2 linked regions of the Marinomonas mediterranea MMB-1 genome follow. The protein of the gene in region 1 interacts with the protein of each later gene in a pairwise test. Links are inferred from orthologs where the notes say so. Each region holds a gene or a part of one and is shown on either strand. Other genes may lie near its edges. The genes, in order: MARME_RS11770 and bioB.

Region 1 (3,326 bases):
GCTAATGCAAGACTGTCAGCGAAAACAGGCATTATCACATTGGATGAGCAAGGTGTTTTTCACCGTCGTCCAAATATTGTCACCTACAGAAAAGGGAAAATCGTAGATGCTCAAACTGCTTTCAAGTTTCAAGGAGAAGAAACTCAGTAAAAAGCACTCCACAAGTGGTAAAGTGGCAGAGCACTTAGCTGCCGAGTTTCTGGAACGCAATGGCTTAACCGTCATAGACAGAAATTTTCATAGCCGCTATGGTGAGATAGACATTATTTGCAAGGAAGGCGAAGTGGTCGTTTTTGTTGAAGTAAAATTCAGGAAAAACCACACTCGGGGTAAGGCCGTTGAAAGCATCACCCCGTCGAAACTTTCAAAGATACTGTTAACCGCGCAATATTGGATCAAGCGACATAAACATGAGCACAGTCCAGTACGTTTTGACGCCGTTACGTTCGACAAAATTATAGATGAAACAAGTTTAAACTGGCTTAAGGCAATCATTTAGTAGTATGGATCTTCAAGAAGCAATTTACACTCAATTCGCACAGAGCTTTGAAGCACAACAGCAAGCTCTTGAGAGCTTACCTCCTTATATAGAACATGCTGCTAAAGTGCTATTTGGCAGCATTGCTTCAGGTGGTAAAGTCATTTGTATCGGCAACGGCACCAGCGCCCATTTGTCGCAGTACTTTAGCACGCTCCTATCCGATCGAATGGACAGGGAGCGCCCAGGACTGCCAGCATTTTCGCTGAACGCTGATGCACCTACGATCTTATCGATCACGCATAATGACAGTTATCACGATGTGTTTTCCAAGCAGATTACAGCGCTTGGGAACCCTGGAGATGTGCTGTTTGTTATTGCGAACAAAGGAAATACGTCTCCGATTATTCAAGCGATTCAAGCAGCTCACGAGCGTAAGATCGCAATTATTGCTTTGACCACCCCTGATGCGAAGAATGTTTCGTCTTTAACCTCTCGGGATGATACTGAAATTAAGATCAATCTAACCGGAACAGCGCGAGTACAGGAATGCCAAATTACGGTTATTCATACTTTGGTTGATTTGCTGGAGAGACAGTTATTCGGCTACGAAGACTAAAGGACATGAATCATAAAAGGCGTTTTTGAGTCATAAAAAACGCCTTTTGTTTAAACTAGACGGGCGCGTTTAAACAAAGCGAATAGATCGAACATTAGACAGTATTTCGCTTAAACACCACTTCTCCGGCATTGAATACACACAACCCCCCTTCTTCCATCTGATTCCAGACTTCGTCTTCCGTAAGGGGTTGCGTCGCGATGACCGTTACGACGTCTTTGTCGGTTGTGACTTCTTTAAAGTCTACGCTGACGTCCTCATCGGACAACGTCGCTTTCTTAAAGGGCGCCCTGCGTGTTATCCAATGAAGCTTTGTTGTGCAGTAACAAAAAAGAGAATCACCATCAGACAGCATCATGTTAAACACACCCTTTTGCTTGAGGCCGCTGGTAAGCTCATACAAAAAGCTGGATAACACCTCTAAGCTCGGGCGCTGATCTCCATAACGAGCGGCCAGCCGCCCCAAGATCCAACAAAACGCTCGTTCGGAATCCGTCGAGCCAATCGGATGATAGTGGTCTAACGCGAGCTTATCTGACCCTTCAAGTTGCCCATTATGCGCATACACCCAGGTTTCACCCCATAACATACGACTAAAAGGATGCGTATTAGGCAGGCAAACGTTACCAACGTTGGCTTGTCTGATATGGCTAATAACGATGTCACATTTTAAAGACGTTTGACTCATGACTTCCGCCATATCGGAATCCGCACTGGGCCTAGGATCATGAATCGACCACACCTGACGGTCGCGATACATGGCCATTCCCCATCCGTCCTTATGCGGGCCAGTGCGACCACCTCTTGCTCTCAAACCCGAAAAGCTAAAACATATATCGGTTGGCACATTGGCACTCATGCCCAATAACTCACACATCGTCTTCTACTTCAATCTCTTCTGTATTTTGCTTATTACGTTTAATACGGCGGTAAACAAAGTAACCTCCGCCAATCAGTATGACAGCCAACAAGTTCAACCCGCCATACAATAACCAATCTCCCATACCAAACGTCGCGACTTCTTCTGGCGGTGTTTCAGGCAATGAGTCTGCGACTTCTGGTTCTGCGTTAGCGTCCGTTTCAGCCGCTTCAGTAACGTCAGGTTCAGTTTCGACGTCTTCTTCTGCCACGATGGTAATTTGTGGTGCTACAACAACTGGCATAACCTCTCTATTTGTCGTCGCTAAAGCGGTGAGCGCCTCTGTTGAAAGCACTTGATCGCCTTTTGAAAGCGTTACGTCACCCGCTGCTTTACGTTCAACAGTCCAAGGCTCGGATTCGTACTCAAAACGTATACCCGTTTGCGTAATACCAATCAGTTTCGCTTTAGCCCTAATCACGCTTTCAGGGTCGATGGGGAACACTTTCTCCCAATATCCTTGACCAACGAACGGCATTTCTTGCACTTCCGTCGTTCCGTTTTTATAAGCCAACTCAAGCTTAACGTTACTGCGAAGCGTGTTTAATCGTAAATTCGTTGGTGTCGCACTAAAAGCAACGAAATTCTCCCCTCTATTCGCCGACTCGAACTTAATCGCTGGGAAGACTGAAAAATACTGTGTTAATTTACGGGTGAAGGTTTGTCCATCAACCTTGCTCGCTATCGAGTAGTTGCCTTCAGTTGTCAGTTTTTCAACCTTGTTTTTAAACTGACTCGCAGCCTGAATCATTGGCTGTTTTTCTAAAATTTGACGACTGTCGCCCGTGATTAACGATAACTCTTGAGTAACGTCCATAAGATCCAATACTTTCGGATCTTTAATTAGGTTATTACTTTCAAACAATCCCACCGTTGAAAAAACAGGCTCATTAACAAAAACAACGGGCGAGATCTTTGTTGCTTGCGCATTCAAAGACGTAATGATGCGAATCGAGCTTCTCTCGATATCAACATTTTTGATTTCCCAAGTCCCGCTTTCTGGTGAGGTAATCGTAACCAACGTGTAATAAGGCGTACGTGACACTGCAACCGACCCATTTGACACAAGCGGAACATTCACAGCATTGGGCTTCAATAACTGAGGCGTAACGTTTGAGCTTTCATGAAAAACTAGCAGCGTGACCTCATCTATCGATGGATCGATAAAGAACGTATTCCCTTCAAATGGTAACTCTTCAGCTGGATCTGCTTGAGCAAAAATACGATCAAACGTATCTAACAACTCTTCTGGTGATGCCACTTCCGTATGAGAAGCATTGGTCTTCACCGCAAGCTGCTTAAGCATGTCT
Region 2 (3,178 bases), 990 kb from region 1 along the record:
ACTTGTCTGTGCTTAACGTGTTTTTCAACTTTCTCTAGTAAGAGAGACTAATAAAGCCGCTAAAGCGGTGACTAAGCTTGGCGCATGGTATCCAAACTTTTATGCATTGACTAGCGTCGTTTTTGTTATTCATTTTTACATTCTTATATGTTCCGACTTATAGAGACGGCGGCGTTCTAGCGATAACCCAAACGTCAACGGAGGAAGCGCCTGCTTTTAAAAGTGTTTTGGTGCAGGCTTCGAGAGTGGCGCCAGTAGTCATGACATCGTCAATCAATACGACGTGTCCGCTCAGTGTGCCAGCGAATTTAAATAAAGAGGTTGGAATAGTCAGTCGTTTAGAGCGCTTCTGTCGGTGTTGTGGTGCAGTATGTTCGACCTTGGTTAAATGCACTCTCTGAATTGGTCGTTCCCGTTTCGAGATATGGTATACAGATTGTTTAAGAGTCCTATATAAAACGTCGTTGCTGCATTTACCTCGTTCTCTTATGCGTTTTATATGACTAGGCACGGTCACCCATAATGAAGGGATGTCGTGTTTGTAATGTTGTATTACTTTTTGAGCGAGTAAATCGCAATAAATTCGAAAGTTATAGTTATTGTCGTGAAACTTAGCGGCGCGAATTAGATGTCGATTGATTTTTTCATAATCGGTCGCCACTATACAGCTCTTCCAGGGTCTCGTTGTTGATTGGCAATCGCCACACAAATATGGAAACTTTCCTGCTATTCCACATCCTTTGCATCGTGCTTGGTTGGTATTGAGTAATGGGAGACACCAGTTGCAAAGTGATGACGAGCTAGGCTGCTTGCATAAATAGCATTGTTTAATTAGTGATCTATAGTAAATCTTGGTGAAAAGTCTGGTTGACAGGTGTGACCAGTCCATTAATATTGCACTCCATTGCATATTTGATTTTGAGGGTATTATGTCCATTACTGACTATTCCACACCACGTTTCGATTGGACGTCGGCGGAAATACAGGCGCTATTTGATCTTCCGTTTATGGATTTGTTGTTTAAAGCTCAGTCCGTTCATCGCGAAAACTTTAAACCAAATCAGGTGCAAGTCAGTACGCTTTTATCCATAAAAACAGGTGCTTGCCCAGAAGACTGTAAATATTGCCCGCAAAGTGGACACTATAATACAGAGCTTGAAAAAGAAAAGCTCATGGAAGTCCAAAAAGTACTAGAAGAAGCGAAAGCTGCGAAAGACAAGGGCGCGACACGTTTTTGTATGGGCGCGGCTTGGAAGCACCCTTCCAAGAAAGACTTTCCTTACGTTCTTGAAATGGTAAAGGGCGTCAAAAACTTAGGTCTTGAGTCTTGTGTTACGTTAGGCACTCTTACTGATGATCAAGCAAAAGAGCTGTCTGGCGCAGGATTGGATTATTACAATCATAACTTGGACACGTCACCTGAATATTACGACAGCATTATCTCAACTCGTAGCTATCAAGAGCGTTTAGATACGCTGTCACGCGTTCGTGATTCCGGTATTAAACTATGCTGTGGCGGCATTATGGGGATGGGAGAGGAGCAAAAAGACCGTGTCGGTTTGCTACGTCAGCTTTCTCTTATGACGCCGCATCCGGAAAGCGTGCCAATTAACATGTTGGTTAAAGTTGCTGGTACGCCACTTGAAAACGTCGACGACTTAGACGAGTTTGACTTTATTCGTACGATCGCTGTTGCACGTATCATTATGCCGACGTCTCACGTACGTTTATCAGCAGGTCGCCAGAGTATGTCTGAGCAGACTCAGGCTTTGTGCTTTATGGCGGGTGCAAACTCCATTTTCTATGGTGAGAAGTTGCTTACCACGGATAACCCAGAAGCGGATCAAGATCGTATGTTGTTCAAAAAGTTGGGCATAAACCCAGAGCAGCGCGAAGAGCATTCGGATGAAGCGGTTGTCGAGGCCATTGAAAGTCAAGCGCGTCAGCAAGCTGAATCAAAAATGTTCTATGATGCCAGTGCGTAGGACGCTGCCCGACTGGATCATAACAACAGTCGAAGAAAGGAAAAGTGCGAACCTTTATCGTCAGACTGAGGTACTCAATGCACCTCAATCTGTATCGCCTGTAATCGAAGGAAAAGCGTTTCTTTCTTTTTGTTCGAACGATTATTTGGGGTTAGCGTCGCATCCAACTATAGTGAAAGCCCTTGCAGAAGGTGCTGAACGTTATGGTGTTGGAAGTGGCTCAGCGCATCTAGTCTGCGGACACCTTTCTCCTCATGATGGGCTAGAACGCGCATTGTGTGATTGGTTAGGCGTCGATCGCGTGATGCTTTTTAGTACGGGTTACATGGCCAACCTTGCAGTATTAAGTGCATTAGGTCGTCATTGTGACACGGTGATTCAAGATAAATTGAATCATGCCTCGTTAATCGATGGGGCTAAGTTATCCGAAACGTCCACTCGTCGCTATTTGCATGCTGATCTACAAAGCGCTAAGAAGCTTATCGATAAGCAAAGTCGCCCTACCTTGCTGGTAAGTGATGGCATCTTTAGTATGGATGGCGACATCGCACCACTCAAAGGCTTGCTTGATCTGCTGTTGGAGAGTGAGCATCTCTTTGTGGTGGACGATGCACATGGTTTGGGGTGCATGGGAAGTAATGGTTTAGGTTCTCTTTCTTTATCAGGCCTGAGTGCATCCTCTGTCTCAGCGTTAATTGGTACCTTTGGAAAAGGGTTTGGTACAGCTGGTGCCTTTGTTGCTTGTTCCCATGAGATGGCTGAGTACTTAACTCAATTTGCTCGCCCTTATATTTATACAACGGCAATGTCACCTGCTATGGCTTACGCAACCAAGGTAAGTCTTGAGTTGATTCGTTCAGAAGAAGGTGAGCGTTTGCGTCATCGACTGGTATCAAATATCGAGCTTTTCAAGCAGCGAATGCATTCTTTGGACTTGGCGTTGATGCCATCAAGCAGCGCGATTCAACCTGTTATGATTGGCTCTAGTGCACGAGCAATCGAATTAAGTGCGTTGTTACGTAATGAAGGAATCTTGTGTACTGCAATTCGCCCACCGACCGTGCCAAACAATCAAGCTAGGTTGAGAATTACATTAAGTGCTGCGCACAGTCACAATGATATCCATCGCTTGTGTGATACGCTTGAAAGATTCGTTAATTAAGGTTTATGTCTATCATGAGAACGCCAATAGA

What was found.
Region 2: the proteins of MARME_RS11770 (region 1) and bioB interact in binary tests that used the Escherichia coli proteins (3 or more experiments, as listed by UniProt). The link is inferred for Marinomonas mediterranea MMB-1 from one-to-one orthologs.

The regions. Positions count from the first base shown.
Region 1 is NC_015276.1:2,575,815-2,579,140, forward strand. What follows is about bases 84-3,082. They hold MARME_RS11770 (class II glutamine amidotransferase), read right to left. Parts: upstream 1,975-3,082; coding sequence 1,192-1,974; downstream 84-1,191. Other genes in these bases: MARME_RS11755 (penicillin-binding protein activator), read left to right, coding at 84-150; MARME_RS11760 (YraN family protein), read left to right, coding at 107-499; MARME_RS11765 (SIS domain-containing protein), read left to right, coding at 504-1,097; MARME_RS11775 (VWA domain-containing protein), read right to left, coding at 1,967-3,082. Also shown: more of MARME_RS11755, read left to right, coding at 1-83; more of MARME_RS11775, read right to left, coding at 3,083-3,326.
Region 2 is NC_015276.1:3,569,386-3,572,563, reverse strand. The notes cover bases 107-2,957. They hold bioB (biotin synthase BioB), read left to right. Parts: upstream 107-929; coding sequence 930-1,985; downstream 1,986-2,957. Other genes in these bases: bioF (8-amino-7-oxononanoate synthase), read left to right, coding at 1,906-2,957; MARME_RS21585 (ComF family protein), read right to left, coding at 158-661. In the rest of the region: more of bioF, read left to right, coding at 2,958-3,147; MARME_RS16350 (alpha/beta fold hydrolase), read left to right, coding at 3,162-3,178. UniProt on the Escherichia coli protein: Catalyzes the conversion of dethiobiotin (DTB) to biotin by the insertion of a sulfur atom into dethiobiotin via a radical-based mechanism.